Regions from separate parts of the Oerskovia gallyi genome, predicted to be linked through region 2. Evidence: riboswitches for the same ligand, from Rfam matches in the RefSeq annotation. Region 2 holds a riboswitch; the other holds the start of a gene.
The links. A riboswitch is a leader RNA that binds a small molecule or an ion and turns the genes downstream of it on or off. The one in region 2 is predicted to bind FMN.
Positions count from the first base shown of each region.

Region 1: another riboswitch for FMN. It lies ahead of ribD (bifunctional diaminohydroxyphosphoribosylaminopyrimidine deaminase/5-amino-6-(5-phosphoribosylamino)uracil reductase RibD); the one in region 2 lies ahead of pnuC (nicotinamide riboside transporter PnuC).

Region 1 is NZ_JACSQE010000006.1:169,167-184,359, reverse strand. It holds gene coaBC (bifunctional phosphopantothenoylcysteine decarboxylase/phosphopantothenate--cysteine ligase CoaBC) at 1-847, shown strand, start outside; gene metK (methionine adenosyltransferase) at 913-2,109, shown strand; gene H9640_RS09335 (primosomal protein N') at 2,162-4,477, shown strand; gene H9640_RS09330 (HAD family hydrolase) at 4,474-5,121, shown strand; gene fmt (methionyl-tRNA formyltransferase) at 5,186-6,139, shown strand; gene H9640_RS09320 (RsmB/NOP family class I SAM-dependent RNA methyltransferase) at 6,136-7,785, shown strand; gene rpe (ribulose-phosphate 3-epimerase) at 7,883-8,545, shown strand; FMN riboswitch at 8,764-8,889, shown strand; gene ribD (bifunctional diaminohydroxyphosphoribosylaminopyrimidine deaminase/5-amino-6-(5-phosphoribosylamino)uracil reductase RibD) at 9,005-10,309, shown strand; gene H9640_RS09305 (riboflavin synthase) at 10,309-11,016, shown strand; gene ribB (3,4-dihydroxy-2-butanone-4-phosphate synthase) at 11,025-12,440, shown strand; gene ribH (6,7-dimethyl-8-ribityllumazine synthase) at 12,437-12,904, shown strand; gene H9640_RS09290 (phosphoribosyl-ATP diphosphatase) at 13,034-13,297, shown strand; gene hisG (ATP phosphoribosyltransferase) at 13,488-14,342, shown strand; gene H9640_RS09280 (PH domain-containing protein) at 14,579-15,058, shown strand.
Region 2 is NZ_JACSQE010000003.1:274,689-289,881, reverse strand. It holds gene H9640_RS05450 (glycosyltransferase 87 family protein) at 1-758, opposite strand, end outside; gene H9640_RS05445 (acetyl-CoA C-acyltransferase) at 923-2,113, opposite strand; gene H9640_RS05440 (acyl-CoA dehydrogenase family protein) at 2,267-3,511, opposite strand; gene H9640_RS05435 (MFS transporter) at 3,717-5,156, shown strand; gene H9640_RS05430 (nucleoside hydrolase) at 5,215-6,189, shown strand; gene H9640_RS05425 (GntR family transcriptional regulator) at 6,304-7,095, shown strand; gene H9640_RS05420 (ribokinase) at 7,118-7,978, shown strand; gene H9640_RS05415 (VOC family protein) at 8,034-8,456, opposite strand; gene pnuC (nicotinamide riboside transporter PnuC) at 8,557-9,276, opposite strand; FMN riboswitch at 9,451-9,576, opposite strand; gene H9640_RS05405 (TetR/AcrR family transcriptional regulator) at 9,666-10,442, opposite strand; gene H9640_RS05400 (hypothetical protein) at 10,611-11,198, shown strand; gene H9640_RS05395 (hypothetical protein) at 11,217-11,825, opposite strand; gene H9640_RS05390 (DUF1684 domain-containing protein) at 11,892-12,539, opposite strand; gene H9640_RS05385 (GNAT family N-acetyltransferase) at 12,579-13,130, opposite strand; gene H9640_RS05380 (class I SAM-dependent methyltransferase) at 13,202-14,383, opposite strand; gene H9640_RS05375 (3' terminal RNA ribose 2'-O-methyltransferase Hen1) at 14,493-15,193, shown strand, end outside.

The DNA of each region.
Region 1 (15,193 bases), on a different contig from region 2:
CGTCGCGACCCTGCGCTCGCGCGGGGTGCACGTGATCGAGCCGGCGAGCGGTCGGCTGACGGGCAAGGACACCGGCCCGGGCCGGCTGCCCGAGCCCGAGGACATCGCGCGGACCGCCCTCGAGGTGGCCGGGCGAGGCGCCGCGTCGGCGGTGCCCCAGGACCTCTCCGGCCTGCGCGTGGTCGTCTCGGCCGGCGGCACGCGCGAACCCATCGACCCGGTGCGCTTCATCGGGAACCTGTCGAGCGGACGTCAGGGCATCGCCCTGGCCCGTGCCGCCCAGGACAGGGGTGCCGACGTCACGCTCGTCGGGGCGAACCTGACCGAGCAGCTCGACCAGGTCACGGACGTGGTCCGGGTCGGCTCGACGGCCGAGCTGCGCGAGGCCATGCGTTCGCTGGCTCCGGAGGCCGACGTGGTGGTCATGACGGCCGCCGTCGCGGACTTCCGCCCGGCTCGCACGCCGTCCACCAAGATCAAGAAGATCCCCGGGCAGGGCCCCGCTCCCATCGAGCTGGTCGAGAACCCCGACATCCTGGCGGAGCTCGCGCGCGAGCGGTTGCGACCGGGGCAGCTCGTCGTCGGCTTCGCGGCCGAGACGGGCGACGAGGCGGGCGACGTCTGGCACCACGGCCGCGCCAAGGCACGTCGCAAGGGCGCCGACCTCCTCGTGATCAACCCCGTGGGTCACGGCAAGGGCTTCGGGGTGGACACCAACGAGGTGCTGATCGTCGACGCCCAGGGCGAGACGGTCGCCCAGGCCCAGGGCACCAAGCGTGAGGTCGCGGACGCGGTGTGGGACACGGTCCTCAAAGCCTCCCCTCGGCTCGCGCCGACCACGGACTGAGATCTCCTTCACGTCTCAGTGGTCGGATGTCGGGTATCACCCAGCGGGACAGTACGCTGGACCCCATGACTTCTGACGACCTGCGCCTGTTCACGTCCGAGTCCGTGACGGAGGGACACCCGGACAAGGTCTGCGACCAGATCTCCGACGCGATCCTCGACGCCCTCCTCGCGCAGGACCCGTCGTCGCGTGTCGCGGTGGAGACCATGGTCACCACGGGACTGGTCCACGTGGCGGGCGAGGTCACGACCAACGCGTACGTCGAGATCCCGCAGATCATCCGCGACGTCGTCAAGGGGATCGGCTACACGTCGTCCGCGATCGGCTTCGACGGCGACTCGTGCGGTGTGTCGGTCTCGATCGGTCAGCAGTCACCGGACATCGCCCAGGGCGTCGACAAGAGCCTGGAGCAGCGCGACGACACGTCCGATCTGGACCCGCTCGACGCCCAGGGCGCCGGTGACCAGGGCCTGATGTTCGGCTACGCGAGCGACGAGACGCCCACGCTGCTGCCCCTGCCGATCTTCCTCGCGCACCGCCTCGCCGAGCGCCTGGCGCTGGTCCGCAAGGACGGGTCGCTGCCCGGGCTGCGCCCCGACGGCAAGACGCAGGTGACCATCGGCTACGACGGGGACCGCGCGGTCCGCCTCGACACCGTGGTGCTCTCGACCCAGCACGACGAGGACGTCCTGCAGGACACGCTGCGCGCCCAGGTCGCCGAGCTCGTCGTGGCCCCGGTCGTCGAAGGGCTCGACCTGGACGTCGCGGACTTCCGCCTGCTCGTGAACCCGACCGGCAAGTTCGTCATCGGTGGTCCGCAGGGCGACGCCGGGCTCACGGGCCGCAAGATCATCGTCGACACCTACGGTGGGATGGCCCGCCACGGCGGCGGCGCGTTCTCCGGCAAGGACCCGTCGAAGGTCGACCGCTCGGCCGCCTACGCCACGCGCTGGGTGGCCAAGAACGTCGTCGCAGCCGGGCTCGCGCGCCGCTGCGAGGTCCAGGTCGCCTACGCGATCGGCAAGGCGCACCCCGTGGGCCTGTACGTCGAGACGTTCGGCACCGAGACCGTCCCGGTCGAGCGCATCCGCGCGGCGATCGACGAGGTCTTCGACCTGCGCCCTGCCGCGATCATCGCCGACCTGGACCTGCTGCGGCCCATCTACTCGCAGACCGCGGCCTACGGGCACTTCGGGCGCGAGCTGCCCGACTTCACGTGGGAGCGCACGGATCGCGTGGCGGCCCTGCAGGCGGCCGTCTGAGCCTCGTCGCGCGGGTTGGCCCGGCGTGGGTGGCGCGTGCTGAGATAGGGCCATGACCAGCCAGGACGCCGCTCCCGAGGACGCGGGGGAACAGCTCACGCTGATCCCCGCGCCGCAGGCGCCGTCGCGCGCCGGTCGTACCGCCCAGGGCAAGGTCAAGGCCGCCCGTCCGGTGGGTGCGCTCGAGATCGCGAGCGACCTACCGGTCGCGCGGGTCGTCCTCGACCTGGTGCCGCACCACCTGGACCAGACGTTCGACTACCTGGTCCCGGCGTCCATGGCCCAGGGCGCGCAGCCCGGCGTCCGGGTCAAGGCCCGGTTCGGGCCGCAGGAGGCCGACGGCTACGTCCTTGCGCGCGCCGCGTCGAGCGACCACGACGGGCGGCTCGTGCCGCTCAAGCGGCTCGTGTCGGCCGAGCAGGTGCTCACGCCGCAGGTCGCGGCGTTGTGCCGCACGGTCGCCGACCACTACGCGGGCACGCTCTCCGACGTGCTGCGCCTCGCGATCCCGCCGCGGCACGCGCGGGCCGAGTCCGCGCCGTCGGGCACGCAGGACGCTCCCGGTGCGGCGGGGGACGCCGCGAGCGCCCCGGTCGCCGACGGCGACGCGCCGCAGGGCGCGAGCCCCCCGGCGCCCCCCGGGCCGCCGGACCCTGACCGGCCCTCCGCGTGGGCGCCCTACCGCGGCGGTGCCGCGTTCCTGAACCACCTGGTCGGCGGGTCTGCGCCGCGTGCGGTCTGGACGGCCCTTCCCGGCCGCGTGGCCGACGGCGAGCCCGTCCAGGGGGCTCGTCCCCCGGCGACCAGCGGCGGGGGCGAGCAGGACCCCGCGCAGGGCGTCCAGCACTGGGCCCTGGCGCTGGCCGAGGCCGTGCGGGCGACGGTGACGGGCGGACGTGGCGCGCTCGTGGTGCTGCCCGACGCGCGCGACGTCGACCAGATGTGCCTCGCCCTCGAGCTCGCGGGCTACGCACCGCACACCGCGCGCCGTGCCGGGCAGTTCGTGCGCCTGACCGCCGACGAGGGCCCCTCGCCCCGGTACCGCAGCTTCCTGGCGGCGTTGCGGGGAGAGGTGCGGGTCGTCGTCGGGACGCGCGCCGCGGCGTTCGCGCCCGTCCAGGACCTGGGCCTCGTGGCGTGCTGGAACGACGGCGAGGAGACCCTCGCCGAGCCCCGCTCGCCCTACCCGCACGCCCGCGAGGTCCTCGCGCTGCGCAGCGAGCTCGAGGGCGCGGCGTTCCTGCTGGGGTCGGTCAGCCGCACGGTGCAGGCCCAGGCGCTCCTCGAGTCCGGCTGGGCCCGGGAGGTCGCGGCCCCCCGCGAGGTGCTGCGCGCGCGGGCCCCACGGGTGCGGGCGCTGACGTCGGTCGAGCTCGCTGCCGAGGGCGCCGGGGCCGCCGCCCGCCTGCCGAGCGCCGCGTGGCGGGCCGTGCGGGACGCCCTGGGCGCGGGCCCGGTCCTGGTCCAGGTCCCGCGAGCCGGGTACCTGCCCGTCGTGGCGTGCGCGCGCTGCCGGACGGCCGCGCACTGCGGCACGTGCCACGGGCCGCTCATGCTGCCCGGCCCGGGCGCCCCACCGCAGTGCGCGTGGTGCGGCGCCCTGGCCGGGGCGTGGTCGTGCGACGAGTGCCACTGGACGGGCCTGCGCTCGGTGCGCGTCGGGTCGGGGCGCACGGCCGAGGAGCTGGGCCGGGCGTTCCCGGGCGTCGCGGTGCGTGTCTCGGGGGCGAGCGCCCCGGGCGGGGTGATCTCCGCTGTCGGGCCGCGCCCCGCCGTGATCGTGGCGACCCCGGGCGCGGAACCCGTCGCCGAGGGCGGCTACGCCGCCGCGCTGCTGCTCGACGCGGCGCTGAGCACCGCGCACGTGGGCCTCGCGGTCGCCCAGGACGCGCTGCACCGCTGGCTCACGGCCGCAGGCCTGGTGCGATCGGCCCGTGAGGGAGGCCAGGTGCTGCTCGTGGGCGACGCGGCCCCCGGGCCCACCAACGCCCTGGTGCGCTGGGACCCGGCGGGGTTCGCCGACCGTGAGCTGGCCGAGCGTCGCGAGCTCGACCTGCCGCCCGCCGTGCGGGTCGCCGCGGTCACGGGGGACCGGCAGGCCGTGGACGCCGTCGTGGCTCGCGTGGGACTCGCGGACGCCTCGACGACCCTGGGACCCGTCGAGGTCCCGGACGCCGCGGGCCGGCCTGGGCGGGGCGTGGCCGGGCGCGACCCGTCGCTACAGCCTCCTGTGCGCACGATCGTGCGCGTCCCGCTGCGCGACGGCCGCCGGCTCGCCCGCGAGCTCTCGGCCTCCCTGGCGGTCCGCTCCGCGAAGCGCGAGGGTGGGAGCGTACGCGTCCAGCTCGACCCCAAGGAGATGTTGTGAGCACCGCCGAGCGCGAGAACCCGACCCGGGCCCTGATCGACACGGTCCTGTTCGACTTCGGCAACGTCCTGGTGACCTGGGACCCGTACGCCGCCTACGTGGGGCGCATGGACCGCGCCGACGTCGAGGCCTTCTTCGAGGCCGTCGACTTCCCCACGTTCAACGCCCGCCAGGACGCGGGCCGGTCCTGGGCCGACGCGCGGCGCGAGATCGCCGAGCACCACCCCGAGCACGTGAGCCTGCTCGACGTGTACACCGAGAACTTCGCGGCGAGCCTCGTGGGGCCCGTGCCCGGCACGGAGGAGGTGGTGCGCGAGCTGCGCGCCCTCGGCGTGCGGCTGTACGGCCTGACGAACTGGTCCGCGGAGATGTTCCACGAGGCCGAGCCCGCAGCCCCGGCGATCGGGCTCATGCAGGACGTCCTGGTCTCGGGGCGCGTGGGGCTCGTCAAGCCGGACCCGCGCATCTTCGAGGCCGCGACCGAGCGCTTCGCCCTGGACCCTGCGCGCACCCTGTTCGTCGACGACTCCGTGGCGAACGTCACGGCCGCCGCCGGGCTGGGGTTCCGGACCCTGCGCTTCGAGGACGCCGCGGGGTTGCGTGCGGTGCTGCGCGACCTCGGCGTCGGGGTGCGCACCTCCTGAGCGGGACCGGGCGGAGGCCCGTCCCGGGGCGGGCCGGGAGGGGCGCACCGCCTAGACTCGCCCCATGCGTGTGCTCTTCGCCGGAACCCCGGACGTGGCCGTCCCGGCCCTCGATGCCCTGATCGACTCCCGGCACGAGGTGGTCGCCGTCCTCACCCGCGCCGACGCGCCCTCGGGTCGCGGCCGCCGGCTGACACCCAGCCCTGTGCGGGTGCGTGCGGAGGAGGCCGGGATCCCGGTCATCACGGACCGCCCCCGCGGCGAGGAGTTCGTGGCCCGGCTCGCGGCCCTGGAGGTCGACTGCGCGCCCGTGGTGGCGTACGGCGAGATCCTGCGCCGCGAGGTGCTCGACGTCCCCCGCCTCGGCTGGGTCAACCTGCACTTCTCGGTCCTGCCCGCCTGGCGCGGCGCGGCCCCCGTGCAGCGCGCGATCATCGCGGGCGACGAGGTCACGGGAGCCACGACGTTCCTCATCGAGGAGGGACTGGACTCGGGGCCCGTGCTGGGCACCATGACCGAGACCATCCGTCCCCGCGACACCGCTGGCGACCTCCTGGGCCGGCTCGCTACCTCGGGCGCCGGGCTGCTCGTGGCGACGCTCGACGCGATCGAGGACGGCGCCGCGTCCCCGGTCGTCCAGCCCGCCGAGGGGATCAGCACGGCCGCGAAGCTGACCCCCGAGGACGCGCACGTGCGCTGGGCGCACCCCGCGCTCGCGATCGACCGCCAGGTGCGCGGCTGCACGCCCGCCCCCGGCGCCTGGACCACGCTGCCCGACGGCGCCCGCCTGGGCCTGGGCCCCGTGACGCCGCGCCCCGACGTGGACGACCTGGCGCCCGGCGAGCTGCGCGCCGCCAAGCGTGAGGTCCTGGTGGGCACCGGCACGCACGCGGTCGCGCTCGGCGAGGTCGCGCCCGTGGGCAAGAAGCACATGACCGCGACCGACTGGGCACGCGGCGCCCGCCTGGGCGAGCACGTCGTCCTGGGCACCCCTGACGAGACGAAGGACCACGCATGAGCGGCGAGGCACGCACCGGCGGCACCCCCGGGCCCGAAAGCGGACACGGCGGGCACGGCGGGCACGGCGGGCCCGGTGGCCGTGACCACAGTGACCGCAGTGACCGTCGTGACGCGCGCGGACACGAGCGCGGGGCGGCCCGCGTCCGGGGCGCGGGCCAGCGCTCGGAGGCGGCGCCCTCGCAGCGCGCCAAGGGCGCCGACCCGGCACGCAACGTCGCGTTCGACGTCCTGCAGGAGGTCGCGACCTCCGACGCGTACGCCAACCTCGTCCTGCCCCCGCTGCTGCGCTCACGCGGCATCCGTGGTCGCGACGCCGCGTTCGCGACCGAGCTCGCCTACGGCACCCTGCGCCTGCGCGGGCGCTACGACGCGATCATCGCCCAGTGCGTCGACCGCCCCCTCGACCAGGTCGACCCGAACGTGCTCGACCTGCTGCGCCTCGGGGCCCACCAGCTCCTGGGCATGCGCGTGGCCCAGCACGCGGCCGTCTCGGAGACCGTGGGCCTGGCCCGCGCCCGCGCCGGGGCGGGCAGCGCACAGTTCGTCAACGCGGTCCTGCGCAAGATCTCCCGCTCGAGCCTCGAGGAGTGGCTCGAGGCCATCACGCTCGAGGCGCCCGACGACGTCACTCGCCTCGCGATCACCCAGTCCCACCCGGTGTGGATCGCCCGGGCCATGCGGGAGGCCCTCGTCGGCACGGGACGCTCGGCCGACGACCTGGCCGAGCTCCTCGAGGCCGACAACGCCGCGCCGCGCGTGACGCTCGTCGCCCGCCCGGGCCTGGTCAGCCGCGAGCGCCTCGCGGGCGAGGTCACCCACGACGTGCGCGGGGACGCCACGACCACCCCCGGGCGCTGGGCGCCCACGGCCCTGGTCCTGTCGGGCTCGGACCCGGCCGCGATCCCCGCGGTCCGGTACGGGGCCGCCGGCGTCCAGGACGAGGGGTCCCAGCTCGTGACGCTCGCGTTCGCGGCAGTACCGACGCTGCCCACGCTCGCCTCGGCCGGTGACGGCGCCTCGGCGGGCGACGGCGCAGCGAACCCCGACGAGCGCTGGCTCGACCTGTGCGCGGGCCCGGGCGGCAAGGCCGCGCTCCTGGCCTCCCTCGCGGGCGAGCAGGGGGCGCGCATCGTCGCGAACGAGGTCGCCCCCCACCGGGCTCGTCTGGTCGAGCAGGCGCTCGCGGCCGTGCCCGCCGACGCGGTCGAGCGGGTGCAGGTGGGCGACGGACGCCAGGTGGGGGTCGAGGAGCCCGGCGCGTACGACCGCGTGCTCGTCGACGCCCCCTGCACGGGCCTGGGCGCGCTGCGCCGCCGCCCCGAGTCGCGCTGGCGCCGCACCCCCGGGGACATCGCGACCCTCACGACCCTGCAGCGCGAGCTCCTCGGCTCAGCCCTGGACGCCGTGCGTCCCGGTGGCGTCGTCGGGTACGTGACGTGCTCCCCGCACCTCGCGGAGACCCAGCTCGTGGTCAAGGACGTCCTGGCCGGGCGCGGCGACGTCGAGGTCCTCGACGCGGCCGCCGCGGTGCGCCAGGTCGCCGGGGACGACATCCCGCTCGCGGACCGCACCGACGTGCAGCTGTGGCCACACGTGCACGGCACCGACGCGATGCACCTGACGCTGCTGCGCCGTCGGGCCTGAGGCCCCCTGCCCACGGCCTGGTCGGGTGGTCAAGGCCACCCGACCAGGCCGTGGGGCGTCCGCGCACGGCGCGGGGGCGCCCTCTAGGCTGGTGCCCATGTCCGCACTCATCGCCCCCAGCATCCTGTCCGCCGACTTCGCGAACCTCGAGCGCGACCTGGGCGCGATCGCGACCGCCGACTACGCGCACGTCGACGTGATGGACAACCACTTCGTGCCCAACCTGACCCTGGGGCTGCCGATCTTCGAGCGCCTCGCCCAGGTGTCCCCGGTGCCGCTCGACGCGCACCTCATGATCGCCGACCCGGACCGCTGGGCCCCCGGCTACGCCGAGGCCGGCGCCGCGTCCGTCACGTTCCACGCCGAGGCCGCCACCGCCCCCGTGCGCCTGGCGCGCGAGCTGCGCCGCCTGGGCTCGCGCGCAGGCCTCGCGCTGCGCCCCGCGACGTCGGTCGAGCCGTTCCTGGACCTGCTGCCCGAGTTCGACATGCTCCTGGTCATGTCCGTCGAGCCCGGCTTCGGCGGCCAGTCCTTCATCGAGGGCGTGCTGCCCAAGGTCCGCCGTATCCGCGACGCCGTGTCCGACGCCGGGCTCGACGTGTGGGTCCAGGTCGACGGCGGCATCTCGCGCGCCACCATCGAGCGCGCGGCCGAGGCCGGGGCCAACGTGTTCGTCGCCGGCTCGGCCGTGTACGGCGCGGAGAACGTGCCCGAGGAGATCGCGGCCCTGCGGGCGCTCGCGGACCAGCACACGCACTGACCCCGGCCGGCCGCCCGACGGTCCGTTCCCGGCGCCCCGCTCGGGGGCGCCGCGCCCCGGGACCGTTCACATCGTTCCAGCCCGCGGGACGCAGCGGATCGAGTTCCTGCGGGGGAATCCCGGTGTGGCATGCTGGGTGGAGACGGGACGCCGGGCGCAGCGCACCTCAGGGAGCGCGAGCCAGGGTCTCGACGGTCAGCAGCATCAGCAGTACGCACACACGTGCTCCGGGGTCGGTGTAATTCCGAGCCGGCGGCGACAGTCCGCGACCCACGCCTCGGCGTGGTTGACCTGGTGGAACTCCAGGACCGACGGTGAAAGTCCGGATGGGAGGAAGTACGTGGCGGCGCGGGGCAGAGCCCTGTGCCGTGGTGTCGTGACGTCCGTGGACCCTTGAGGTCCCCAGACGTCGTCGACCACCCCTCACCCCGGAGCGTCGTGCTCACCGGGAGGAGGATCATGGGCGCCAGGCCCTCACTGACGATCGACGACGCGATGCTGCGTGCGCTCGAGCTGGCCGCGCGCGGCCCGGCCCATGGCCCCAACCCGCGCGTGGGCGCCGTCCTGCTGGGCCCCGCGCCCCGCCCCCCGGGCTCCCTGCCCGACGCCGCCGCCCGCGGCCTCGTGGACGGCTCGCCCCGGGTGGTGCTCGCCGAAGGCTTCCACCAGGGCGCAGGCACCGCGCACGCCGAGGCGGCCGCCCTGGCCGACGCCCGCGAGCGCGGCGTGGACGTGCACGGCGCGACGGCCGTGGTCACGCTCGAACCGTGCAACCACACCGGACGCACGGGGCCGTGCGCGCAGGCGCTGCTGGACGCGGGCGTGGCCGAGGTCGTCTACGCCGTCGCGGACCCGAACCCCGTCGCGACCGGGGGCGGCGAGCGCCTCCGCGCGGCCGGTGTCCGGGTGGCCCCCGGGCTGCGCGAGGCCGAGGGAGAGCGACTCCTGGGGCCGTGGCTCGTCGCCGTGCGCCGCGGGAGCCCCTACGTGACCCTCAAGCTCGCCTCGACCCTCGACGGGCGCGTGGCGGCCACCGACGGCACCTCGCAGTGGATCACCGGGCCCACGGCCCGCCAGCACGCGCACCGAGTCCGTGCGCAGGTCGACGCGATCCTCGTGGGTACCGGGACCGTCGTGGCCGACGACCCGTCGCTCACGGCGCGCACAGGGGAGCCGGAGCCGGAGCTCGCCGAGCACCAGCCCCTGCGCGTCGCTGATGGGGTGGTCGGGCCGGAGCCGGGGCTTGCCGAGCACCAGCCCCTGCGCGTCGTCGTCGGGCTCCGTGACCTCCCTCCGGGCGCGCGGCTCGCGCCGGGCGGGCCCTGGACGAGCGACGGCGGCGGGCCCGTGCTGCACCTGCGCACGCACGACGTCCACGCGGTCCTGGCCGGGCTGGCCGCGCGCGAGGTGCGCCACGTCCTGGTCGAGGGCGGCCCGGGGCTGGCGACGGCGTTCCTCGCGGCGGGGACGGTCGACGAGGTCCACGCCTACCTCGCACCCGTGCTCCTCGGTGCGGGCCTGGGGGCGGTGGGAGACCTCGGCGTGACCACGCTCGCGGGCGCCCCCCGCTTCTCCACGCACGACGTGCGGCGACTCGGCGAGGACGTCCTGGTCGTGGCCCGGGCCGTGCCCGCTGCGCCGTCCGTGCCCTCCACGCCTCCTGGTACCGCCCCCGGCCTCGGCGTGGCGGGACCACCCGAGCCCGATGCCCGGACCTCCCCCCACGACAGCACCCACCGCACCACCCCCGAACAGGAGAAGTGATGTTCACCGGAATCGTCGAAGAGATCGGCACGGTCCGCGAGATCGCGTTCCCCGGGGGTGAGACCTCCGACGCCGTCCTGACGGTGCACGGCCCCCTCGCCACCTCGGACGCCCGCCTGGGCGACTCGATCGCGGTCGACGGCGTGTGCCTGACCGTCACGGGCGTGGGACAGGACGGCACCTTCACCGCCGACGTCATGCCCGAGTCCCTGCGTCGCACCGCCCTGGGCGGTCTGCGCCCCGGCTCGTCCGTGAACCTGGAGCGGGCCGTGCGCGCCGACACGCGCCTGGGCGGGCACATCGTGCAGGGACACGTCGACGGCGTCGGGTCCCTCGCGCGCCGGACCCCGGGGGAGCGGTGGGACGACCTGGTCGTGTCCACGCCCCCGGGGCTGACGCGCTACGTCGCGGAGAAGGGCTCGATCACGGTCAGCGGCGTGTCCCTCACGGTGACCCACGTGGACGACACCTCGTTCGGGGTGTCCCTGATCCCCACGACGCTCGAGGCCACGAACCTGGGCTCCCTCGTCCCCGGGGACCGGGTCAACCTCGAGGTCGACGTCCTCGCGAAGTACGTCGAGAGACTCCTCACGACCGGTGCCGCCCTCCTGGCCGGCCGGGACGGTCGGGCGCTCGCGGGCACCGACGATCCCGCGAGCGCCTCCGGCCCGGCGGACGACCCCAGGACCAGCGCAGCACAGGAATGAGCACCGCCATGAACCCCCAGCCCGACGCCGCCCGTCCCGGCGACGCCACCCCCCACCCGTCCGAGCACCCCGGGCACGTCCGGACCGGCACCATCGAGGAGGCCCTCGACGCGATCCGCGCCGGGCGTCCCGTCCTGGTCGCCGACTCCCCGGACCGCGAGAACGAGGCCGACGTGGTCTTCGCGGCCGGGACCGTGACCCCCGAGTGGGTCGCCTGGACCATCCGGCACTCCTCGGGCTACCTGTGCGCGCCCATGCCGGCCGCGCGGGCCGACGCCCTGGACCTGCCGCTCATGGTGCCCCACAGCCAGGACCCGAGGCGCACGGCCTACACGGTCACGGTCGACGCCGCCACGGGCGTCACGACCGGGATCTCCGCCGTCGACCGGGCCAGGACCCTGCACGTCCTGGCCGACCCCGCCTCGGGTGCGGTCGACCTCATCCGGCCCGGGCACGTCCTGCCCCTGCGCGCCGTCCCGGGCGGGGTGCTGCACCGTGCCGGGCACACCGAGGCCGCGGTCGACCTCGTGCGCCTGGCAGGGGCGGGCGAGGTCGGAGGCATCGCCGAGCTCGTCAACGACGACGGCACCATGATGCGGCTCGACGACGCGGCCCGGGCGGCCGAGGACGCCGGGCTGGTGCTCATCACGATCGCCGACCTCATCGCGTGGCGCCGCGAGCACGACCCCGCCGTCCCCGAGCAGGACACGCAGCCCACGCTCGTGCCCCGCGTGCAGGCCACGAGCGTGGCCGACCTGCCCACCGCGCACGGCCACTTCCGCGTCCACGGGTACCGCGACCTGCGTACCGGGGCGGAGCACGTGGCCCTCGTGCCCGTGGCCGTCCCTGCGGGGGGCGGCGCCCTCGCCGGCACCGGGCAGGACGGCGCCCCCGTCGCACCGCTCGTGCGCGTGCACTCCGAGTGCCTGACCGGGGACGCGTTCGGGTCGCTGCGCTGCGACTGCGGCCCCCAGCTCCAGGCCTCCATGGAACGCGTCGCCGCACTCGGCGGGGCCGTGGTGTACCTGCGGGGGCACGAAGGACGCGGCATCGGCCTGCTCGCCAAGATCGGCGCCTACGAGCTGCAGGACGCCGGGTTCGACACCGTCCAGGCCAACCTCGAGCTCGGGTGGCCCGTGGACCGCCGTGAGTACGGCGCCGCCGCCGCGATCCTGCACGACCTCGGCCTCGACCGCGTCACGCTCCTCACCAACAACCCCGCGAAGGTCACGGGGCTCGCCGCGCACGGCATCGACGTCGCCGACGCCCACCGGCTCGAGGTCGGGCACGGCGAGCACAACCACGGCTACCTCATGACGAAGAAGGTCGCCATGGGCCACCTCCTGGACAGCCTCGAGATCACCCCCGAGCACACCCCCGACACAGCACCCACCACCCACACCACCAAGGAGAACGACCGATGAGCGGCGCAGGAGCACCCCAGATCACCGTCGACGGCACCGGGCTGCGGATCACCGTCGTGGCCGCCAGCTGGCACACCGAGGTCATGGACGGCCTCCTCGCAGGGGCCCGCCGGGCGCTCGCGGCCGCGCACGTCACGCACGTCACCGAGATCCGCGTCCCCGGGTCGTTCGAGCTGCCCGTCGCGGCCGCGCGCGCCGCCGAGCACGGCGCGGACGCCGTCGTCGCGCTGGGCGTCGTGATCCGCGGCGGGACCCCGCACTTCGAGTACGTGTGCTCGGCCGCCACGACGGGCCTGACCGACGTCTCGGTACGCACCGGGGTCCCCGTGGGCTTCGGGGTGCTCACGTGCGACGACGAGCAGCAGGCGCGCGACCGGGCGGGGCTGCCCGGCTCCCGGGAGGACAAGGGCGCGGAGGCCGTCGAGGCGGCCATCGCGACGGTCGTGGCGCTGCGCGACCTCTGAGCACCCGCTGACGGCCCGACGGCGTGGCGCCCCCTCGATGCGCACGCACCGAAGGGGCGCCGCGGTCGCCCGGTGACCGGTGGGCGGGACAGATCCACCCGGCCACCGCCGGGCGACTACCCTGGTCGGGTGAAGACGTTCGAAGGGCTGTTCGCCGAGCTCACCGAGAAGGCCACCACCCGACCCGCCGGTTCCGGCACGGTCGCGGAGCTGGATGCCGGTGTCCATGCGATCGGGAAGAAGATCGTCGAGGAGGCCGCCGAGGTATGGATGGCGGCCGAGTACGAGGGCGACGACAAGACGGCCGAGGAGATCTCCCAGCTGCTGTACCACGTGCAGGTGCTGCTCCTCGCCAAGGGCCTGACCCTGCAGGACGTGTACAAGCATCTGTGAACCCGGCCAGGTCCGGGTCCAGGGGGAGGCGCACGGAGGCTCAGGCCACCGGGTCGCTTCCCTCACGCATGTCCGTCCGCAGTCGTCCACCGTCCGTCCCCGGGCACCGGCCCTCGCCGGTGCGCCGACCGGGTGATCGGTCCCCCTGACCGCCCCGCCCCCCGAACTCCCCAAGAAACGCGAGGACCCCGTGCTCCGCATCGCCGTTCCCAACAAGGGCTCCCTGTCCGAGCCCGCCGTCGACATGCTCCGCGAGGCCGGCTACCGCCAGCGCCGCGACACCCGCGAGCTCGTGCTCGCGGACCCGGACAACGACGTCGAGTTCTTCTTCCTGCGCCCGCGCGACATCGCCGTGTACGTCGGCACCGGCACGGTCGACGCCGGCATCACAGGCCGCGACCTGCTGCTCGACTCGGGCGCAGCGGCCGTCGAGCACATGCAGCTCGGCTTCGCCGGATCCACGTTCCGGTACGCCGCCCCCGTGGGCACCATCACGTCCCTCGACCAGGTCGAGGGCCTGCGCGTCGCCACGTCCTACGAGGTCCTGGTGGAGAACCACCTGCGGTCCAACGGCGTCACGGCCTCCGTGGTGCACCTGGACGGCGCGGTCGAGTCCGCGGTCCAGCTCGGCATCGCCGACGTCGTCGCGGACGTCGTGTCCACCGGCACGACCCTGCGCGGGGCCGGCCTGGAGGTCTTCGGCGACCCCATCCTGAAGTCCGAGGCCGTCCTGATCCGCCCGGCCTCCGTGACCGACGACGCGGTCTCCGCAGGCCTCGAGACGCTCACACGCCGACTGCTGGGCGTCCTCACGGCCCGCCAGTACGTCCTGATGGACTACGACGTACCCGCACACCTCGTCGAGGCCGCGGTGGCCCTCACGCCCGGCCTGGAGTCCCCGACCGTCTCGCCGTTGCACGACCGCGACTGGGCAGCCGTGCGCGCCATGGTGCGCCGCGACCAGACCAACAAGCTCATGGACGCCCTCTACGAGGTCGGCGCACGCGCGATCCTGGTGACCTCGATCCACGCCTGCCGCCTCTGACGCCTCCGCGTCTCCGACAGAGCCAGGCCACCCCGAGCGGTGGACCGTGCGTCGACGGGGAACGGCCACCACGAGCCTGCGCTGCCCGGGTGCCACGACAGCACCCGGGCAGCGTCGTCTCCCGTCGCGACGACGCGGCACGGCGACCGGCACCCGAGGAGCCGTGACCACCCCGCGGGCACCCTCCTCGCCGCACGACCGATGAAAAGGGCCGCAGGACGGGGGAGGATGGACACGTGAGCAGCTATGTCGCCCCACCCCCCGACCTGCCCCCCGGAGACCCCTACGCCCCCTTCCGGCCACGCTGGGGCACCGCAGTGGCATACACCGCCGCCGTCGCGATCCTGGCAGGTTGCACCTTCGTCGCCCTGGTCGCGACCGGCCCCGGGACCGACTCCGGATGGAACAAAGCCGCCACGATCGGCGTCGGCGCCTTCTGCGCCCTCGTCCTGTGGCGCCTCGGCCAGGTCCGGGCCACCGTCACCCCCGAGCACCTGACCGTGCACAACATCGTCTTCACCCGCCGCCTGGACTGGCCCCAGGTCGTCTCCGTGCGCTTCGGCCCCGGCGACCCCTGGGTACGCCTCGACCTGTCGGACGGCAAGGCGCTCGCGGTCATGGGCATCCAGCGCGCGGACGGTGCACGACGCAGCGAGAACGAGGCAGCGCGGCTGGCGGCGCTCGTCGTGGCCCACGGCGAGGGGCACGAGGACTGACGCGACGCCGTCGGGCCCGGAGGACGCTCGCCTGGCCCCGCCCCGCAGCGAGCGCGTGTCTCGGGCACGGTGCACGGCGCGGGCCGAGGTCCGGAGCGGTCCTCGGGAACGCGAGAGGGCCCCCGGAACCAGCAG
Region 2 (15,193 bases):
ATCAGCCGCAGGAGGCTGAACGGCGTCGCGAACACCGACTCCGACTGGAGGCCGCGCGCGTCCTGGGTGCCGAACACCCCGAGGACGCGTGACCCCGCGCCGCCGGCGAGCGCGAGCGCGACGACCACGAGGCTCACGACCGCGCCGGGCAGGATCACGGTGCGCCACGGGCGCTTCGCGGTCGTCAGGAGCGCCACGACCACGGCCCCGGGCGCGATCTTGACCCAGGCGCCGAACGTCGCGATCGCGGTCGCGACGGCGGGGCGCCGGATGGCGACCGCGAGTGCGACGACCAGCAGCGCCCCGGCCACGCCGTCGAGGCGCCCCAGGAAGATGGGGCCGAGGGCGACGAGGAACGCCAGCCACCACCAGGCCGCGATGCGGCCGCGGCCCGGCAGCCGGGCGAGGAACCAGAGCGCGACCGCGTCGAGCACGACGACCAGGGCCAGGAACTGCGCGTAGTACGCCTCGAACGACGTCCCGACGAACGCGGGGGAGGCGACCGGCAGCAGGGCCCCCACGGGGTACACCCAGTCGTAGTCGAGCACGGGCCAGATCCCGCGGTCCCAGCCTGCGCGGGCCCAGTACCAGTAGAGCTGCACGTCGCCCGAGATCCGATAACCCCAGGTCAGCGCGTCGACGACCAGCCAGGCGTGCACGAGCACGAAGCCCGCGACCAGGGCCCAGGGGGAGCGCAGCATCCAGGCGAGGAACCGGCGTCCGGTCGACGTGGGCCGGGCGGCGGTGGTCTCGGGCACGGGCTCATCGTCGCACGACGGCGCCACGCACGGCGGGCGAACGACGGCCGGTGGACGCGTGCGCCGTCGGGCACGAAGAAGCGGCCCGCCCGGGCGGAGAGGAGGCCCGGGCGGGCCGCTGGTCGCGTGGTGAGGCAGCACCGCGCGACGCGAGGAGGAACGACTCAGGCGCGCAGGATCAGCGCGTCCCCCTGACCGCCGCCGCCGCACAGCGCGGCGGCGCCCACGCCGCCTCCGCGGCGCTGGAGGGCGAGGGCCAGGTGCAGGGCAAGGCGGGCGCCCGAGGCGCCGACGGGGTGGCCCAGGGCGATCGCGCCGCCGTCGGCGTTGACGACCGCAGGGTCGATCCCCAGGTCCTCGACCGACTGGAGCGCGACGGCCGCGAAGGCCTCGTTGATCTCGACGAGGTCGAGCTCGTCGGCCTTCATGCCCTCGCGCTCGAGCGCACGGGTGATCGCGCGGGCGGGCTGGGAGTGCAGCGAGTTGTCGGGGCCCGCGACCTGCCCGGCCGACCGGAACTCGGCGAGCCAGGTGAGGCCACGGGAGGCCGCGAAGGCCTTGCTGACGACCACGACGGCCGCGGCGCCGTCGGACAGCGGGGACGACGAGCCCGCCGTGATGGTGCCGTCCCGCACGAACGCGGGACGCAGCCCGGCGAGCGCCTCGACCGTGGTGCCGGGGCGGATGCCCTCGTCCTCGGCGACGACGACCGGCTCGCCCTTGCGCTGCGGGACCGTGACGGGCGCGATCTCCTCGGCCAGCCGCCCCTCGGCGCGGGCCGCGGCGGCGAGGGCGTGAGAGCGGGCCGCGTACTCGTCCTGGACCTCGCGGCCGATGCCGCGCGTCGTGCAGCCGCGGTCGGTGGCCTCGCCCATGATCTGGCCGTCGAACGGGTCGCGCAGGCCGTCGTGCGTGAGCGAGTCCGCCATGGTCACGTCGCCGAACGCGAAGCCCTTGCGCGAGCCCAGCACGAGGTGCGGCGCGTTCGTCATGGACTCCTGGCCGCCCGCGACGACGACCGACGCCTCGCCCGTGCGGATCAGGCGCGCCGCGTCGATGATCGCGGTCAGGCCCGACAGGCACAGCTTGTTGATCGTGACCGTCGGGACGTCCCACCCGATGCCTGCCGCGATCGCGGCCTGGCGGGCCGGGCCCTGACCTCCGCCTGCCTGGATGACCTGGCCCATGATCACGGCGTCGACTTCGGTGGCCTCGACCCCCGCGGCGTCGAGCGCGCCGCGGATCGCGTGCGCGCCCAGCTCGTTCGCCGACAGGGACGCGAGCGCGCCCTGGAAGCGCGTGAAGGGCGTGCGCGCGCCGTGCAGGAGGACGGGGACGTGGGCGTCGTTGCTCATGGGGTGCTCCGAGGGGGAAGGGGACCCGGCGCCGTGCTTGTCAGGTGAACGAGGAGGTCCGGTACGGCGCCGGGTGGACGGTGGTGCCGGCCGACGACCGGCCGACGGAGGGTGCGGCGCTCCCGGTACGGGGGGAGCGCCGCCGGTGAGGGGCTACACGAACGCGGAGACGCCCGTGATGTCGCGGCCCACGATGAGGGCCTGGACGCTCTCCGTGCCCTCGTACGTGTGCAGGGCCTCGACGTCCGCGAAGTGCCGCGCGACGCGGTTCGCGAGCAGGATGCCGTTGCCGCCGAGCATGTCGCGTGCGCTCGCGGCGATCTCGCGGGCACCGCGCGTGCACGTGTACTTGGCGATCGACGCCTGGGGGCCGCTCAGCGTGCCCGCCTCGTCGAGGCGCGTCATCTGCGCCACGAGGAGCTGCATCTGGGTGAGGGTCGAGAGCATGCGGGTCAGGCGCTCCTGGACCATCTGGTTCGCGGCGAGCGGGCGCCCGAACTGCACGCGCTGCTTGGCGTAGGCGACGGCCGTCTCGTAGCAGGCGGTCGCGTGCCCGACGGCGGACCATGCCACCCCGAGGCGCGTCGCCTGGAGCACGCGGCCGGTGTCCTTGAACGACCGCCCGCCCGGGAGCACGGCCGAGGCCGGGACGAACACGTCGGTCAGGACGATGTGGGCCTGCCAGATCGCGCGCAGCGAGACCTTGCCCTCGATGGTCGTGGCCGCGTACCCCGGGGTGTCCTGGGGGACGAGGAAGCCGTGCACCTGGTTGTCGCCGTCGTCGCCGACCAGTCGCGCCCACAGCACCGTGATGTCACCGCACGACCCGAAGCCGATCCACTTCTTCTCGCCGTCGATCACGTAGCCCTCGACGCCGTCGCGGGTCTCGCGGCGGGCCGTGGTCTCGAGCGAGACGGAGTCCGAGCCGTGCGTGGGCTCGGTCAGCGCGAACGCGCCGAGCTTCTCACCGCGTGCGAGCGGGCCGAGCCACTGCGCCTTCTGCTCGTCCGACCCGAGGAGCTGGATCGAGCGCAGGGCGAGCCCGCCCTGGACGCCGCAGATGGTCGCGACCGACCCGTCGCCGCGCGACATCTCCATCTCGGCGAGGCCTGCGCCCATGAGGCTGATCGAGGGGGAGCCGGGGACGTCGACGCCGTCGCGCAGGAAGTCGAGCTCGCCCATGCGCTTGGCCAGGCCGAACGGCACCTCGGCGCGCTCCCAGTACCCGTCGATCACGGGCAGGACCTCGTCCTGGACGAACGCGCGGACCCGCTGCTGCAGCTCGCGGTCGGCGGGCGTCGCGTCCGCGAACGCGTCGGCGTAGTCGATGTCGAGGGGCTGCGAGAGGTCGTAGTCCGGCTCGGTCACGTTGCGGCGGACGGGGTTCTCGATCGTCATGGGTGTGCTCCCGGGCTCGGGCCGGACGTCGGTGTCGGGCGATGGTCCCATCGTGCGTGATATTGCGTCTCAGGTCAAGAGACGGGGTATCAGCAGCGCGTTCTTGACCCGTCCAGCAGAGAGGTATAACGTCAGCGGCACTTGTTATACAACCTCTCGTCGTCGGCTACGGTGCCGACGACCGGTCGCAGACGAAGGAGTTCTCGTGACTGAAGTACGCACGGCCGGCGCGCAACGCAGCGCCCAGGACCTGACCCCCTCCGGGGGAGTCCCGATCACCGGACGCAAGGCGGTGGCGCTCGTGGCGGTCCTGCTGCTGGGCGTCCTGGCCTTCCAGCTCAACGCGAGCATGGTGACCCCGGCGCTCCCGCACATGGCGGTCGAGCTCGGTGTCTCGGCGAGCCAGATCGCCCAGGTGTCCTCGCTCTTCTTCCTCGCCGGCTCGGTCGCCGGGATGGTCCTCGCACGATGGGCCGACTTCATCGGTCGGCGACGGGTGCTCGTCATCGTCCTGTGTGTCCTGGCCCTGGGCACGCTGCTGTGCCTGTTCGCCTCGAGCCTTCCCGTCCTCCTCGTCGGACGCGTGCTCCAGGGCGCCTCGGCCGCCACGTTCCAGCTCGCCTACGTGATCCTCAGCGAGGCGATGGCCGTGAAGGTCTTCGGCGTCACCCTCGGCATCATCACGGCGGTCAACGGCGGCGTCGGAGGCATCGACGGCTGGGTCGGCGGGCTGCTCACCGACGCCTACGGCTACCGGTCGATCTTCCTCGTGGTGCTCGTCGTGGGACTCTTCGGCCTGGTCGGAGTCCTGGCCGTGGTGCCCAAGGTCGACCCACCCCGCTCCGAGAAGGGGTCGATGGACTGGGCCGGCGCCGCGGCGCTGTCCGTCGGCCTGATCGGCATGACGTACTTCGTCTCGCAGGGGTCGGCGCTCGGCTGGCTGTCACCCGTGGCGCTCACGTTCCTGGTCGTCACCGCGGTCGCGCTCGTCGTCTTCTGGCGTCTCGAGAAGCGCCATGCCTCTCCGCTCATCGCGGTCCAGCACCTGCGCTCGCGCCAGGTCTGGCCGCTGATCGCGACGACGACGCTCGCGCTCGCCGGGATCTTCGCGGTGATCAACTTCAGCGTCGTCCTCCTGAGCCAGGGTGGGGCGCCCGGCTTCGAGATGACCGCTTCCCGCTCGGCCCTCGTCTACCTCATGCCGGCAGCGCTCATCGGGGTCGTGACCGCGCCCTTGGCGGGCTGGCTCGCGGGCCGCTTCGGGTGGATCAAGGTGCTGCGCGTCGGGATGACCATCAGTCTCGTGGTGCTCGCGGTCGTCGCGACCCTGACCTTCAACCCGTGGGTCGTCGCCGCGATGGTGGCCATCCTGGGCGTCAGCTACAACGGCCTGGTCCTGACGACCGTCAACGGGCTGGGAGTCCTCCTCTCGCCGCGGGAGGCCCCGTCCGCGCTCCCCGGGCTGAACGGCGCCTCGTTCGGGCTCGGTGCGAGCATCGGCATCGGCGTCGTCGCCCCCTTCATCGCACGTGGCACCAGCGCCGGCTACACGACCGGCCTGTGGATCTCGGTCGGCATCACGGCTCTCGCGCTGGTGGCTTCGTGGTTCATCGCCCCGCGCCCCGAGGCGGACGCCCCCGCATGATCGTCCCCACTGCGTCCCGCCGCGTCCCCGCCCCATCGATCCCCCGACCGGAGAACTCATGAACCCCCCTCGCCACCCCCTCTACCTGGACTGCGACACGGGCGTCGACGACACTCTCGCCCTGGCCTACCTGCTGGCCTCGCCGGAGATCGACCTCGTCGGCGTCGGCACCGTGAGCGGGAACGTCGCCGCGGCCCAGGCCGCCCGCAACACGCTCGACCTCCTGGACCTCGCCAGTCGTCCGGACGTCCCCGTCGCGCTCGGCGCCCACGACCGGCTGACGAGCACCTACGGCGGAGGGGTCCCGCACATCCACGGGCACAACGGGGTCGGCGACGTCGACCTCCCGCGGGCGCAGCGCCAGGTCGAGGAGCCGGACGCCGCCGCCTTCCTCGTGGAGCTGGCCCGGGCGCACGAGGGCCGTCTCCGGATCGTCGCCGTCGGCCCGCTGACCAACCTGGCGAAGGCTCTCGAGCTCGAGCCGGCGCTGCCCGGCATGGTGCGCGAGGTGACGATCATGGGCGGGGCCGCACTGGTTCCTGGAAACGTCAGTGCGGTGGCCGAGGCGAACGTCGCGGGGGACCCCGAGGCCGCGGCCCTCGTGCTCGCTGCCCCGTGGGACGTCACGCTCGTGCCGCTGGACGTCACCATGGAGAACACGTTCGAGGAGGAGCACCGGCAGGCTCTGCTCACGTCGGGGGACCCGTTCGTGGAGACCGTCGGACGCATCCTCGACGTCTACTTCGACTTCCACGTCCCCGAGCTCGGTCGGCGCGCGTCCGCCCTGCACGACCCGCTCGCGGCGGCCGTCGCCGTCGGGGGCGTCCTCCCGTCGTCGGCCCCTCGCGTGCCGGTCGTGGTCGACGCGACCGCCGGGCCCGGGCGCGGGCAGACGCTCTGCGACCTGCGCGGACAGAGGCTCGGGCAGGTCGACCACCCGGGGGCACGGGTCCGCGTCGTGCTCTCGACGAGCGAGCCGCTGGCCCCGCACCTCGTCGACCGCCTGCTCCAGCACGCGAGCGTGTCCGCCTGAGCGCACGCCACCTGCGTGCGTGGCCCTGCAGGGCCACGCACGCACGAGCCGGTCGGTACGTCCGTGCACCACTAACCTGGCGAGGACGCCGACTCCTGCCGCTGGAAGGACACCATGACCACGACCGACACCCCCGAGGCCTTCGCGCGACCGGTCACGGCGGCTCCCGGACAACCTCTTCGCGTCGCGGTCTACTCACGGCTCGCGGACGCCATCCGGTCCTCCGAGTTCACGCTCGGCTCGCTGCTCCCGAGCGAGACCGAGCTCGGGACGATGCTCGGCGTGAGCCGGACCGTCGTCCGGGAGGCCCTCATGCTCCTCGAGGAGGACGGCCTGATCGTGACGCGCCGAGGTGTCGGACGGACGGTCGTCAACAGGCTGCCGAGCGTCGGCCTGGAGCGGCTGCGGACCTTCGAGCAGGTCCTGTCGACGGTCGACGAGCCCGTGCGCATCGCGACCCACGAGTTCGGCCTGCAGCCCACGACCGACTTCACGTCGAGAAAGCTGGACGTGGACGCCGCCGCGAACATGTGGTTCCGGGAGTCGGTCGCCTATCGAGGAACCGACCCGGTCGCGATCATCCAGGAGCACCTTCCTGCGGGCCGCTACCTCTCCGACGTGTCCAGAGAGCTCGCGGCGCGTGTCCAGGGCTACGCCGAGCAGGAGGGGACGTTGCTGCGGCTCATGGTCTCGGACCTCGGTCCCGTCTTCGAGGCCGCCGAGTGCGACGTCGCGGTCGGGACGGTCGGGGCCACCCGAGGGCAGCTCCTCGGACTCAAGGCCAAGGACCCCGTGCTCGTCCTGACCCAGACCGCCCAGCTCTCGGGCACCCCCGCCTACCTCGCCAAGGTCGTCGTGTCGCCGGCGGCAGGTCCGCTCGCGATCGTCCAGTCGTCCTCAGCCTGACCCACCCCTCGAAGGAGCTCTCGTGCCGACCCCACTCCCGTTGCCCAGGATCCTCGTCCTCGGCAGCATCAACCACGACGTCACGGCGCGGACCGCACGTCTCCCCGGCCCCGGGGAGACGGTCGGTGGCGGCGTGCTGTCCGCGCAGCCGGGAGGCAAGGGCGCGAACCAGGCCGTCGCGGCTGCCCGGCTCGGGGCGGACACCCGCATGGTCGGGGCGGTCGGCACGGACGAGGCCGGGCACGGACTCGTCGCGGCTCTCGCGGAGGCCGGGGTGGGGACCGACGCGGTCGCGCGCGTGAGCGCCCCCACGGGGACGGCGCTCATCGTGGTCGATGCCGCGGGCGAGAACCAGATCGCGGTCTGCGCGGGCGCCAACGACGACGTCCGGCTGCCGTCGGCGGGGTCCGGCGACTCCGACGTGCTCCTCGCTCAGCTCGAGATCCCGCTCGACGTCGTCGTCGCAGCGGCTCTGGCCTTCCCCGGGTACGTCGCGCTCAACGCCGCGCCTGCGCGCGCCCTGCCCCGTGAGCTGGTCGACCGTGCCGACCTCGTCATCGTCAACGAGACCGAGTACGCGGCGATGCCTGAGGTGGCGTCGGCGCGGCGGGTCGTGGTCACCTACGGCGGCGACGGGGCGGCCCTGGTCGAGCACGGGGTGGAGACGCTCCGTGTACCGGCCTACCGCACCGAGGTCGTGAACAGCGTCGGGGCGGGAGACGCCTTCTGCGCCGCCCTGACGCTCTCTCTCGCTGCCGGCCTGCCCGCGGACCACTCGTTGCGCCTCGCGTCGGCCGTCGGGTCCGACGCCGTCTCGCACGAGGCGTCGCAACCGCCGTTGCGGTCGTGGGACCACTACCGCCGGCGCACGTCCGAGGAGTGAGGCGTCCGGTCGGTGCAGGGCACCGGTGCTGGCTCAGCCCCGCACGGGCAGCATGTCAGCCCTGCGCGGCCGCGATGTTGACGAGCCAGCTCACGCCGAACCGGTCGTCGCACATGCCGAACGCGTCGCCCCACGGCGCGACCTCGAGCGGCACGGTCACGGTGCCGCTCGACGACAGCTTGGCCCAGTAGCCGCGGAGCTCGGCGTCGTCGGCCTGCTCGCCGCTCAGCGAGATCGCGACGCCGCCGCCGGGCGAGTACTCCATCGAGCTCGGGGTGTCGGCGGCCATGAGGACCAGGCCGTTCGGCGCCTCGAGCTGGGAGTGCATGACCTTGTCGGCGTCGGCGGGGTCGTCGGCCGCCTGGAAGTCGGCGAACGTGCTGATCGTCAGCTCGCCGCCGAACACGTCTCGGTAGAACTCGATCGCCGCACGGGCGTCGTCCCGGAAGTTCAGGTACGGGTTGAGTCGAGTCGTCATGGTGTCGCCTTCTCCGTCGCGGTCGGACGTGGTGCGCCCCGCGCGAGCAGGGGCGCACCTTCGAGTATCCGCCCGGCCCACCGGGGCGCAAGAGGTGGCGTCAGGCCTGCCCGGTGGTGGGCGCGGCGGGGGAGGCGCCCGCGAGGATCAGGGCCTTCGAGCGCCGGTCGATGCGCCACCACACGAAGAAGCCCACGAGCGTGAACGCCCCGTAGAACACGTACATGAACGCCGACGCGTAGAAGCCCGCGTCGACCAGCAGGGGCACGCCCACGATGTCCACGGCGACCCAGATCAGCCAGAACTCGACCCAGCCCTTGGCCATGCCGTACGTCGCGAGCAGCGAGCCCATGAAGATCCACGCGTCGGCCCACACGGGCTCGTACGACTCCAGCGCGCGGAAGATCGGGGTCAGGAGCGCGGTCCCGGCCACGAGCGCGACGACCAGGAAGGCGCGCTGGCGCCACGAGGCCCAGCGCGGCACGACCGCCACGCCGTGGCTGTCGGCGTCCGCCTCCCCGAGACGGTCGCGCGTCCGGCGCCACTGCACCCACCCGTACACCGACACGATGACGAACATGACCTGGCGCCCGGCCTGGCCGAGCAGGTTGACGGGGTTGGGCGTCGCGAACACGGCCCCGAGGAACACCGTGAGCAGCAGGAGGTTCCCGACGATCCCCACCGGCCACGCCCAGATCTTGCGGCGCATGCCGCCGAGCGCGGACGCGAGCCCGAACCCGTTGCCCACGATCTCGCGCCACAGCAGGTGCTGGTCGCCGATCGTGAGCTGCGCGTCGAAGAGCGCGTGGATCAGGTCCATGGGGTGTTTCCTCGTCGTCCCGGGCACGTCGGCTCCGGGGTGAGGGCGGGCAGCGGGTCGGTCCGCCCGTTCCCGGGCTGCCCGACGGCGTCGCTCACCACGGCCAGGCCGGTCCCGCTGGTCGGGGGCGGGCTCGACGGATCGTCTGCCCGGCCCGGCCGGGACGGCCGTGCCGCACGTGCTTCCTCCCATCCGGACTTTCACCGTCGGTCCTGGAGTTCCACCAGGTCAACCGCGCGTGGGCGCGGGTCGCGGACTGTCACCGCCGGCTCGGAATTGCACCGACCCCGGAGCACGTTCGTGCGTACTGCTTGCTGTGTGCTGCAACCTCTGATGCTACTCGCGCATTCCCGGGCCCGTCAGGGCGCCCAGGGCTCGTCCCGACGTGTTCAGGCGAGCGCGTCGCGGACCGCGCGGGCGACCTCGTCGGGGTCGGCGTCGCCGTCGAGCACGGTCACGACGACTCTGCGGCCCGACGCGTCACCCGACCGCGCGAGGGCGTCCCCCGAGCCGCGCGCAGGCGACGTGGGTGCGGGGGTGGGCTCCGTCGTCGGGCCGGCGGGGTTGCGGGCCGCGCGGCGCAGGTCCGCGAACGCCTCCTCGAGCTCGGGGCGCAGGTCCTGGTCGGGGTCGCGCAGCCAGCGCCGCAGGATCGCGTTGTGCACCGCGACGACCGACGCCGCGAACGCGACCGACGCGGTCGAGTTGCGGGTGTCCGCGGGCAGCGAGTCGCGCAGGTAGGACGTGAACGCGCGCTCGTAGCGGTGCGTCGTCACGAGCTCGCGGTCGCGCAGCGCGGGCACGTCCTGCAGCAGGCGGTGCCGCGCGACCGACGTCTCGCGCTGGCCCACGTGGTGGTCGAACACGAGCCGCGCGGCCTTGCACACCTCGACGTACGGGTCGACGTTCTCGAGCTCCTCGGGGGTCACCCCGCGCGCCGCGGGACGGGTCTCGCCGAGCAGGACCACGACGGCGTCGAGCAGCAGCTCGTGGTCCGCGAAGACCACGTCCTCCTTGGATCGGAAACGGCGGAAGAACGTGGCCCGGCTGATCTGTGCGGCGTCGGCGATGTCCTCGACGGTCGTCTGCTCGTAGCCCTTGCGGGTGAACAGCTCGATCGCCGCGTCCACCGCCTGCGCGTGCGTGTTGCTTCGTGCGGCACTCATGGACGGGACGCTACACGGCGTGCGCGGCCGGGGAGGAGCGACGAGGGACGGTGGGCGCGCTGCGTTCGTCAGGTGGTCCCCGGTCGGTCGCCGCGCGGGGGGCCCGACGGCGTCGCTACAGTGACGAGAGAGGCGGCGGCAGGCGGGGACGACCGGGAGGCGACGCGGATGACGGACGGCGACGAGGCCGGGACGGGCGACGAGGGACGCGCCCCGGGCGGCGACAGCGCGGCGCGCTCGTGGAAGAGCGTCGACCACCACGCCCAGCGGGACGCGTGGAGCGAGCGGTTCTCGCGCGGTGGCCCGGCGGACTTCCTCTACGGGGCCATCGTCGCGGGGTTCATGCTCGCGGTGTCGAGCACGCACGACGCATCGAGCGACTTCGTGGTCCTCGCGGTCGCGGGCGTCCTGATCATCTACTGGGCGGCGCACGTCTACGTGTCGGCGCTGGGGGGCCGGTTCCGCGACGCTGACCACTCGATCATTCAGCGTCTGAGGCTGGCGTCGTCGGAGGAGGTGTGGGTCCTGATCGGCGGGGTCCCGGCGCTCGTGGTCTTCCTCGTCGGGCGCGTGCTCCGGCTGGGGGTGGCCGACGCCGCCCTGGTCGCACTGTGGTTCACGGTGCTGATGCTGGGGGTGGTCGGGCACCTCGCGTCGCACCGGGCCGGTGTGCGGGGGTGGGCGTTGACGCTCGAGACGGTGATCGCGGGTGCGTTCGGGCTGCTGATCATCGGGTTGAAGTCGCTGCTCCACTGACGGTGACCGGGCCGCGTGTCACAAGGGGCCGACAGGGTGGTAGGCCGTCTGATCCTCCACCGGTGCGCGGCGGAAGTCGCCCGCGCCGTTGACGACCTGACCTCGGCGCAGCGTGATGCCCGCCGCGCGCCCGGCCCCCTTGAGCAGGGCGCCGCGCGAGGCGACGTCGGGGGCGTCGCCCGGCTGACCGCCCTCGAGCGTGCAGGCGCGGGCCTCGATCGGTCCGAGGACCTGGCAGCCGTCGCCGTACGTGCCCGGCCCGAGCAGGAGCGCCATGCGGTACCGGCCGTCGGCACCGACGTGCAGCTCCTCGCCGTCGGCCACGAGGGTGCAGCCGCCCGGGCCGAGCGTCGTGCGGGCCCCGACCCGGACCGAGGCGCCGTTCGTCGCGCTGATCCGGGTGCCGGGGTGGAGCACGGCTCCCTCGCTCACGGTCACGCTCGACGTGCCGTCGCACTCCACGACGACCGTCGGGTGGAGCACGACCCCGGGAGCGAAACGGGCTCGCCCCGAGACCCACACGGCGTCCGGGGCGGGGACGACGACCCCGATCGCGGCGAGAGCCTCGACCCCCGCGCGGTCGAGGAAGGGGACACGGAGCGGACGCTCGTCCGGGATGCTGGTCACGACGAGGACCTTTCCACAGGTCGCGCCGTGGGTGTGCGTGACCCCGTCGAGCAGACAGGGTGGCAGCTAGCCCTTGGCCCGCACCAGCTCCCCGCACGCCAGCTCGACCGCGAGCGTGTTCCCGGGCGGCGCGAGCGGGCACGCCCAGGCCGGGTCGTACGCGCACGACGGGTTGTACGCGAAGTTGAGGTCGACGACCAGGGGAGCGTCGCCGTCGGGCCCCGGACGGGACGACGCGGACCCGAGGTCCGCGCCCTTGATCGTGTCCAGCAGGTAGCGACCGCCGCCGTACGTCGCGGTCGACCGGTCCTTGACCGGCACGAACAGCCCGCCGCCGTACGAGCGCAGCGCCCACACGTCGAGCGACCCCAGGCCCGGGAGGTCGAGGCGCCCGACGCGCTCGAACGGCACCACGCCGTCGGTGCCCGTGGGGACGTCGAGGCGGGCGGCGTCGGGGGTGCCGCGCGCGGGGTCGGGCACGAGCGGCACCTCGAAGCGCATCGCGGCGTCGTACGGGCCGACCGGAACCCCGGTGAAGGCGGGCCGGTCCGCGGGCAGGATCGGCGACGCCGGGTGCTCGGCCAGCAGGGCGTCGCGCGACGCGACCCAGTACTCGTGCGCCGCTGCGGGGTCCTCGACGGCCAGGTCGCGGACGTGCGCGTACAGGTGCTGGACGCGGCGGCGCCAGTCGACGACGTGCAGCTCGGTGATCATCTGGCCAGGGTGCCAGCCGGGACGTCCACCAGCACCTCGTCAGGCGCGGGGGCCTGTCGGGGTCGAGGCGTCCGCCCCGTCGTGATGGTCCGCTCGCGTCAGGTCACGCACGTAGGTCTGCGAGTCGCGTCGTAGCAGGGCGTGCTCGACCGGGTCTCCCCGAGGAACCCAGCCGTGCCGCTCGTAGAGGCTGACCGCGCCGACGTTGTCCGTCAGGACGTGGAGCACGGCGCGAGAGTAGCCCTGTCGAGCGAGCAGTCCGGTGACGTCACGGAGAAGCCGGCGGCCGAGGCCCGCACCCTGGGCGCGGGGATCGACCGCGAGCAGGCCGAGCACCGGGGCTCCGGGTGGGTCGCTCGCCAGTCCGCTGCCCGGACGCGTCCCCACGGCGAACCCGACGACGTCGCCCACGCCGTCCGTCGCGACCGTCCACGCGACGCTCTGGTCGAACTTCCCGCGGGCGCGAGCAGCGACGCCCTCGACTCGGCGCCCGTCGCGGGCGGCACTCGCCTCGATCCACACCCCCAGGCACTGCTCGACGTCGTCCTGGAGCCCAGGACGCAGCTCGAAGAGGTCGGGTGCTGTGGTCACGGAACGAACATACTGGAGCCCGAGCGGACGAGCGCCGAGCCTGCGCCAGGGGGCGTGCTCTCGGTGGCCGCTCAGTGGTGCAGCCGGTAGAACCGGAAGAAGCTGAACCCCTCGACCGGCAGGACCTCGACGCGCTCGAACCCGGCGTCGAGCGCGTACCGCTCGAGCGTCGCGGGCCGCATGACCGTGCCCGTGCCGACCGAGGGCGACGACGACAGGCCGTCCGGCAGGCACACGAACTGGCTGAACCCGTACATGAGCCGTTCGACCTCGTCGCCCGGCGCGACGAACTCGTCGGCGACGGCCTCGTCCATGACCACCACGGCGCCGTCGGGCAGGACGGCCCGCCGGACCGCCGACAGGACCTCGACGGGGCGCGGCATGTCGTGCGTGCACTCGAACGCGAAGGCCGCGTCGAGCAGCACGTCCGCGGGCAGGGTCGCCGCGTCCGCGACGTGGAAAGCCACCCGGTCCGCGACGCCCGCGGCCTGCGCGTTCGCGCGAGCCATGTCGACCGACGGGGCGTCGAGGTCGTACCCGTCGAGCCGCGCCTGCGGGTAGGCGCGGGCGAGCGCGACCGTCGACCACCCCGCCCCGCACCCCACGTCCGCGACCCGGGCATCAGGTCGGGACAGGATCGCGTGCAGGTCCGGGACGCGGCCGAGCGCGCCCGCGAGCTCGCGCTCGAACCACGGGCGGTTCAGGTCGGCCTGCGCCTCGCGCGCGTCGGCGCCGAGCCGCCCCCACGACACCCCGCCGCCGTCGCGGTACGCGTCCAGGAGCTCGTCGAACGTGCGCCCCACGGCCGCGAACAGGCGGGGGAGCGGCGCCAGGTACGCGAGGCTGTGCTCGTCCGTCAGCACCTCGGCGGGCCCCGCCTGCAGGGCGTAGCGCCGTGCGGCGCCGTCCGGCGTGCCCGACGCCGGAGCGTCGTCCCCGGGTCCACGTGCGTCGGGCGCCGCGACCGTGAGGATCCCCGCGACCGCCTGACCCTCCAGCCACTCGCGCGCGTAGCGCTCCTGCGTGCCCGTCCTGGCGGCCAGCTCGGCCGAGGTCGCGGGGCCGTCGGCCGCGAGCGCCCGGTACCAGCCCAGCCGGTCGCCGAGGTACACCGAGAAGACGTCGAGGGCGCCGAGGGACGACGCGAACAACCGCTCGGCGAACTCCTCGGCTCCCGGACCCTCGCCCGTCGGGCCACCGGGGCTACCGGGGCTGCCGGCACCGCCGACCGGGACCTGCGGTGTCGTGGACATGGGATGCTCCGTCCGTCGAGGACGCGGCGCTCGCGGTCGTCGTCGACGCGCGGACGCACGGACCACCTCCAGCGTAAATCCGTTGTGCCCCCGTGGGACCATGCACAGCATGCTGGTCACCCTCACGACGACCGCCGGTGCGCCGGCCGGGTCCGTCGAGCACGCAGCCCTTCTGGACGCGACCGACCTCGGGTACCTGCTGCACAAACACCCTGCGCGGGCACAGTCGTTCGACCTCCCCGTCGGCACGGCGCACGTCTTCTACCCCGAGGCCGACGCCGCCCGCTGCACGGTCGCGCTGCTGCTCGAGGTCGACCCCGTGGGGATCGTGCGCAACAAGCGGTTCGGCGGCCGCGACGCCTTCTCCCTGGCCCAGTACGTCAACGACCGCCCCTACGCCGCGTCCTCGATGCTCGCGGTCGCGCTCGGTGCCGTGTTCCGTACCGCGATGACCGGACGCTGCGACTCGCGGCAGGCGCTCGCAGACGGCCCGATCCCGCTCGAGATCCACGTCCCCGCGCTGCCCTGCCGGGGCGGTGCGGGGCTCGCCGAGCGCCTGTTCGAACCCCTGGGCTGGACCGTCGAGGCGATGCCCGAGCCGCTCGACCCGACCGTGCCCGAGTGGGGCGACTCGCGCTACGTCGACCTGCGCCTGAGCGGCACGGTCCGCCTCGCCGACGCCCTGCACCACCTGTACGTCCTGCTGCCCGTGCTCGACGACGCCAAGCACTACTGGGTCACGGGCGACGAGGTCGACAAGCTGCTGCGCGCGGGCGAGGGATGGCTCGCCGAGCACCCCGAGCGGGACCA